DNA from 3 places in the Amycolatopsis sp. cmx-8-4 genome. Region 2 is predicted to be linked to each of the others. Evidence: riboswitches for the same ligand, from Rfam matches in the RefSeq annotation. Region 2 holds a riboswitch; each other region holds the start of a gene.
What was found. Region 2 has a riboswitch for S-adenosylmethionine ahead of ACLJQZ_RS10115 (aminotransferase class V-fold PLP-dependent enzyme). Riboswitches for the same ligand answer to the same signal wherever they lie in the genome.
Positions count from the first base shown of each region.

Region 1: linked by a shared signal. The riboswitch ahead of thrC (threonine synthase) and the one ahead of ACLJQZ_RS10115 (aminotransferase class V-fold PLP-dependent enzyme) in region 2 are both predicted to bind S-adenosylmethionine.
Region 3: linked by a shared signal. The riboswitch ahead of ACLJQZ_RS41380 (methionine ABC transporter ATP-binding protein) and the one ahead of ACLJQZ_RS10115 (aminotransferase class V-fold PLP-dependent enzyme) in region 2 are both predicted to bind S-adenosylmethionine.

Region 1 is NZ_JAEBDZ010000010.1:21,350-23,604, reverse strand. It holds gene thrC (threonine synthase) at 1-1,121, opposite strand, end outside; SAM riboswitch class I at 1,134-1,267, opposite strand; gene holA (DNA polymerase III subunit delta) at 1,404-2,255, shown strand, end outside.
Region 2 is NZ_JAEBDZ010000004.1:231,535-233,789, forward strand. It holds gene ACLJQZ_RS10110 (hypothetical protein) at 1-34, opposite strand, end outside; gene ACLJQZ_RS10115 (aminotransferase class V-fold PLP-dependent enzyme) at 51-1,394, opposite strand; SAM riboswitch class IV at 1,433-1,547, opposite strand; gene ACLJQZ_RS10120 (M23 family metallopeptidase) at 1,641-2,255, opposite strand, start outside.
Region 3 is NZ_JAEBDZ010000034.1:34,013-36,267, reverse strand. It holds gene rsmA (16S rRNA (adenine(1518)-N(6)/adenine(1519)-N(6))-dimethyltransferase RsmA) at 1-729, shown strand, start outside; SAM riboswitch class I at 891-981, shown strand; gene ACLJQZ_RS41380 (methionine ABC transporter ATP-binding protein) at 1,189-2,202, shown strand.

The DNA.
Region 1 (2,255 bases), on a different contig from region 2:
GTCTCGATCAGCTTCTTCGCCGTGGCGACGGTGACCCCGCCGGCCGTCTCGGTGAAGATGCCCTCGGTGCGGGCCAGCAGCCGGATGCCTTCGACGACCTCTTCGTCGGTGACGTCCTCGATCGAGCCGCCGGTGCGGTTGACGATGTCGAGCACGTACGGGCCGTCGGCCGGGTTGCCGATCGCCAGCGAGCGGGCGATGGTGTCCGGCTTCACCGGCTGGACGACGTCCTGGCCGGCGCGGAACGCGGCCGAGACCGGCGAGCAGCCGGTGGCCTGGGCGCCGAACACCTTGTACGGGCTGGCGTCCACCAGGCCGAGCTGGCCCAGCTCGCGGAAACCCTTGTCCACCTTGGTGAGCTGTGAACCGGAGGCGATCGGCACGACGATCTGCGGCGGGATCCGCCAGCCGAGCTGCTCGGCGACCTCGAAGGCGAGTGTCTTCGAGCCCTCGGAGTAGTACGGGCGGACGTTGACGTTCACGAAGGCCCAGCTCGGGTGCTCACCGGCCAGCTCGGTGGCGAGCCGGTTGACGTCGTCGTAGTTGCCGTCGACGGCGATCAGGTCGCCGTCGTACACCGCGGTGGTGAGGATCTTGGCGCGCTCGAGAGACTTGGGGATCAGCACGACCGACTTCCAGCCCGCGCGCGCCGCCGCGGCGGCGACGGCGTTGGCCAGGTTGCCGGTCGAGGGACAGGCGAGCACCTCGAAGCCGAACTCGCGGGCCGCGGCCAGCGCGACGGCGACCACGCGGTCCTTGAAGGAGTGCGTCGGGTTGCCGGTGTCGTCCTTGACCCACAGGCGCTTGAGGCCGAGCTCCTTGGCCAGGCGGTCGGCGCGGATCAGCCGCGTCGCGCCGGGCTCGGTGTTCGGGATCTCTTCGATGTTGGACGGAACCGGGAGGAGCTTCTTGTAGCGCCAGATGTTCTTGGGGCCGGCCTCGATGTCTTCGCGGCGGACGCGGCCGAAGTCGTAGGCGACCTCGAGCGGCGAGAAGTCTTCGGCGGAGACGAACTCGGGGGCGAGCGGCTGCCGGTGGCCCTCTTCCTTCGACACCAGTTCGACGGCCGGTCCGAGATCCGGGGTCTTGGTGGTGGAGGTCGTGCCGAGGGTTGCGGTCATCGCGAGGTTCCTTCCTCATCTGCCCCGCCGAAGCGGGCCGGAATTGGCACCGTGGTCGTCAGCTATCCCGCGATCGCGGGATGACAGGCTGTACGCCGGTTGCCGGGGCTTCGTCGGGCCGTTCCCTCTGCCCCTCTGGATGAGCGGTATTCAGTTGTCGGAGCGCGCGAGAAAGCGCGCCGCCTCCAGGACACCGTACGACATGGCACTCGAGCCGTGCCATGGTGGCCGCTCGACATCACCGGAGCGGGCGCACGATGCAGCAAGTGAGAAGATTCCCGGGTGACCGCGCAAGCCACCGCCCCGGCCCCGCTCCACCTGGTCCTGGGTGAGGAAGAACTGCTGATCGAGCGGGCCGTCCGCGAGACGCTGGCCGCGTCCCGCGCGATCGACGCGACGGCCGAGCTGACGCGGGCCCGGGTGTCCGATCTCACAGCTCCCGAGCTGGCCGAACTCGTCAGCCCGTCGCTGTTCAGCGAAGGCCGGGTGATCGTCCTCGAGTCGGCGCAGGACATCTCGCAGGAGCTGGCCGACGCCGTGACGTCGTACCTGAAGGACCCGGCGGCCGGGATCGTGCTCGTCGTCGTGCACACCGGCGGCGGGCGCAGCAAGGCGGGCAAGACGTTCCCGGCGGTGCTGAAGAAGGCCGGCGCCGAGGTGACGGAGTGCCCGAAGCTGACCAAGCCCGCCGAGCGGGAGCAGTTCGTGCGCCACGAGGTGCGCCGGGCGGGCGGCAAGATCGACCCGGCCGGGGTCGCGGCGCTCATCGACGCCGTGGGCTCCGACCTGCGGGAACTCTCCTCGGCCGCGATGCAGCTCGTCGCGGACGCCGGCGGGGTGGTCGACGCGGACGCGGTCCACCGCTACCACCGCGGCCGCGCCGACGTGACCGGGTTCGCGGTGGCGGAGAAGGCGGTGAGCGGTGACCGCGCGGCCGCCCTGGAGTCGCTGCGCTGGGCGATGCAGCTCGGCGTCCCTTACGTCCTGGTCGCCGACGCACTGGCCGACGCGGTCCGCACGATCGCCCGCGTCTCCGGCGCGGGCCGCGGCAACCCGAACCAGCTGGCCGGGGAGCTGGGCATGCCGCCGTGGAAGGTCCGCAAGGCCCAGGGCCAGTCCCGCGGCTGGAACCAG
Region 2 (2,255 bases):
CCAGCAACGCCAACGGAATCCACTGCCGCCCCATCGGCCCAGGCTAGCGCTCAGCAGAACGGCGGCAGTTCCCGCGGGTCGCCGACCGGGGCCCAGCGGCCGCCCGCATTGGTGTACCCCCAGCGCGCGCCGCGGGCGACGATCTGGCGCAGCGCCAGCAGCACCCGATCCACGTGTTCCTCGGTGCTGCCCAGGCCGAGGCTGACGCGCACCGCCTGCTGCCCTTCGCCGCCGGTGACGCCGATCAGGCGCTTGGCCGCGATGTGGGCGCAGAAGGCGCCGTCGCGGACGCCGATGCCGTACTCCGCCGAGAGAACCGCCGCGAGCCAGCCGGGGTCGAAGCCGGCGACGACGAAGCTGACCGTGCCGACGCGGTCGACCGGCGCGTCGAACAGCCGCAGCTCGGAGCAGCCTGGGATGCCCTCGAGGCCCTTGCGCAGCCGGACGAGCAGGGCCTGCTCGTGCGCTTCGACGGCGGCCCAGTTCCGGCTCAGGGTTTCGCAGGCGACGCCGAGCGCGTACACGCCGACGGTGTTGGGCGAACCGGCTTCGTGCCGCTCCGGGCCGGTGTTCCAGACGACGGCGTCCTCGGTGACGAGCTTGGTCGCGCCGCCGCCGGCGAGGTAGGGCCGGGCGGCGCGCAGCCAGTCGGCGCGGCCGATCAGCGCGCCCGCGCCGAAGGGCGCGTACAGCTTGTGGCCGGAGAGGGCGACGTAGTCGACGTCCAAGTCCTGCATGGCGATCCTGCGGTGCGGCGCCAGCTGGGCGGCGTCGAGGGCGATGCGGGCGCCGTGCCGGCGGGCCACCGCGGCGATCTCCGCCACCGGGAGCAGCTCACCGGTCACATTGGACGCTCCGGTGACGACGACCAAACGCGGCCCCTGCGGGGATTCCGCGAGGGCTTCGTCCACAGCGGACACCGCCGCGAGCCGGGTGCGCGGGGTCGGCAGGCGCCGGACGTTCGGGCCCTGCCACGGCAGCAGCGCGGCGTGGTGCTCGGTGTCGAACACGATCACCGCGGTGCGCGGCGGGAGGCTGCGGGCGAGCAGGTTGAAGGAGTCGGTGGTGTTGCGGGTGAACACGACCGTGTCGGTCCGGCGCGCGCCGACGAAGCTGCGCAGCGTGGCCCGGGTGCGCTCGTAGAGCTTGGTCGAGACCTGCGAGGCGAAGCCCGCGCCGCGGTGGACGCTCGCGTACCAGGGCAGGAACTCGTCGACGGCCACGCGGACGGCGTCGAGACAGGGCGCGCTGGCCGCGTGGTCGAGATTGGCGTAGCCGATGTCTCCGCCGGTGACGAGCGGAACTCGCAGCGAGGCACCAGCGACCGTGGGGATACCTTGGGACGCAAGGGAATCCTGGGTCTGTGTGCTGGTGCGGTCGATGGCGAGAGTCATCGTTGGCCTCCTCGGCGTTCCGGGGGGCCCCGGCGAGGGGCCCGCGCTTGCCGGTCGCACGGCGCGACCGGCCCGGTCTTCACCCGGGGCACCCCACCGCGGTAGGAGGGTTGCCGGCCAGCAAGCCGGGGCTTGACGCTGGCACTCATGACCTGATTCAAAAGGTAACCGAGAATCGGCGTGACGGCCAGCCCCCACAGCACATTCTGAGACACCGACCACAAGTCGAGCAGGAATGGAGAAACGTCAGAGCTTCGCGCGGAAACGGCCCGGGAGCTGCGTCACGGCGTGGTCCGAGAGGTGCGTCGCGGTGCCGGTGTACTGGTCCGCACCCGCCGTGAACAGCCAGCCGCCCAACGTCTTCCCGTCGATCGGCTCGCCGTGCGCCGCCGCGACGGTCGTCGAGACCTGGCTGTAGGCGAGGCCGTCCCAGTTCGCCGCGTCCGGCAGTGTCCAGAGCGTGAAGTGCACGTGGGCCCCGGTGCTGCTGCCACCGCACGGCAGGGCGTTGCCCGTCGAGCCGAGCACGTCGCCGGCCTCGACCTGCTCACCGTCGGTGACCTTGATGCCTTCCATGTGGTAGTACCCGGTGCGCCACCCGCCGGCGTGGTCGATGGTCACCCAGTCGCCGCCCGCGCAGTGCTGCAGGTGCACGGTCCCGGCCAGGGGCGCCCGCACGGTCTTGTCGGCCGGGCTGAGGTCGAGGGCGTTCTCCACGCCGGTACTGCCGTCGTCGGAGTGGATGCCGGCGGAGTACACCTGCTGGCCGGCCTTGAACGGCAGCGCCAGCGCCGGAAAGGGCCCCACCTCGGCGGCCGCGCCCGGAGCGGCGGCGAGCCCCACACCCAGGACGATCGCCGC
Region 3 (2,255 bases), on a different contig from region 2:
CGGATCGTCGACCTCGCGCACCTCGGGCCGGACGACGTCGTCCTCGAGGTCGGGCCCGGGCTCGGGTCCCTGACGCTGGGACTGCTCGCCGCCGGGGCGCGGGTCGTGGCCGTCGAGATCGATCGCAAGCTCGCCGAACGGCTGCCGAAGACCGTCGCCGAACGCGGGCCGGACGTCGCGGACCGGCTGGACGTCCTCGAGGCCGACGCCATGCGCGTCGCGAACGCCGACCTGCCCGCCGCGCCCACCGCGCTCGTGGCCAACCTGCCCTACAACGTCGCCGTGCCGGTCGTGCTGCACCTGCTCGCCGAGGTGCCCTCCCTCAAGTCCGGCCTCGTGATGGTCCAGACCGAGGTCGCCGACCGGATGGCCGCGGGCCCGGGCAGCCGGATCTACGGCGTCCCGAGCGTCAAGCTCGCCTGGTACGGCCCGGCACGCAAGGTCGCCGCCGTGCCACGCTCGGTGTTCTGGCCGGTACCCAACGTCGATTCCGCGCTCGTCGCGTTCGAACGCGGGGACACGCCGGCGTCCGAGGACCGGGACCGGCTGTTCGGTCTCGTGGACGCCGCGTTCTCACAACGCAGGAAGACCCTCCGCGCCGCGCTCGCCGGCTGGGCGGGGTCGGCCGAGCGGGCCGGCGAGCTGCTGGTGGCCGCCGGGATCGACCCGAAGACCCGCGGTGAGCAGCTGGACGTGCACGACTTCGCCCGGCTCGCCGCCGTCAGGTGACGCGTCCTCAGTGGAACTGACGGTGCCCGCCGACGCCGGAGCGTGCGCGTCGCGGCGAAATACGTCTTCCTGAGCGCTGTTCCCGCGATTCGGACACCTCCAGTCGTGTGATCTGGCCCAACAGGCTTGCTTTCGCTCCTCGGGATCGGTTTTACTCAGTACGTCCATCCCGAGCGACTGAGAGACCTGGCTCGCCGAAGTCGCAGCAACCACCCTCCGCAGGGCAGGTGCTACCGCCAGGACCGATGGAGGCCGTACCGATGAAGAGGGTTGCTCGCCCGCTGCTGCTGACCAAACGCCGCGTTGTCGACGAGGGTCGCCGCTCCGTGACCGCATGTCGACGCTCCAACTGAGCTTGCTCGACCCGTCACACCTCTTCTTCATGCACCGTCCATAGAGGACGGACACTCGCTTGCGGCCGGACGCGCATCTCTGCGCGCCCCGTTTTCTGGAGCCTTCGTGATCACCGTCGAAAACCTGTCCAAGTCCTTTGCCCTCAACGGAAATCCGGTCGTCGCACTGCGCGACGTGAGCGTCGACGTCCAGGCCGGCTCGCTGTTCGGCGTGGTCGGCCCGGCCGGCTCCGGCAAGTCCGTCCTCGCCCGGTGCATCGCGCTGCAGGAGCGGCCGGACCGCGGTGTCGTCCGGCTCGACGGCCTCAACACCGGCACCCTCGACGGCCGCCGGCTCCGCGAGATCCGCCGCCAGCTCGGCGTCGTCGGCACCAAGCCGGAGCTGATCGCCGAACGCACCATCGCCGGCAACATCGCGTCGCCGCTGGAGCAGCTGGGCGTCGACGGCCCGCAGCGCCGCAGCAAGGTCGGCTCGCTGCTCGACCTCGTCGGCCTGACCCCGCGCGCCGCGCAGCGTCCCGGCGAGCTCACCGAGGGGCAGCTCCGCCGCGTTGCCGTGGCGAAGGCCCTGGCCGCGGCCCCCGCCGTGCTGCTCGCCGACGACCCGACCGCCGGGATCGACCCGGAGGAGGCCGGCGCGGTGCTCACCGTCCTCGACCGGGCCCGCGCCGAGCTGGGCGTCACCATCGTGATCACGACGCCGGACGCGAGCGTCGTCCGCCGGGTGTGCGACGACGTCGCGGTGCTCGAAGACGGCACGGTCGTCGAGCGTGGCTCCGTGCTCGACCTGATCTCGAACCCGGCCAGCCGCACCGCGCAGGCGCTGCTGCCCGCCATCGAGACCACCCGCTCGCAGTCCTCGCGCTACGACCGCTCGGTCGACGTCGTGCTGGTCGGCTTCGCTTCGGTCGGCGCGCTGCTGCCCGAGGCCGCGGGCCGCTTCGACGTCGAGTTCGCCACCATCGGCGGCGGTCTGACCCGGATCGGCGACACCCCGGTCGGCCGGTTCCGCCTCGGCGTCCGCGGCGAGCGGGCCGACGCCGCGCTGGCGTGGGTCGCCGAGCGCGGCGGCCACGTCACGCACACCGCGCGCGGCCCCCAGGGCGTCGCCGCAGCCTGACCCGAACGTCCGTGAAGGCCTCCTTACCGGCTCTTATGGCCGGGAAGGAGGCC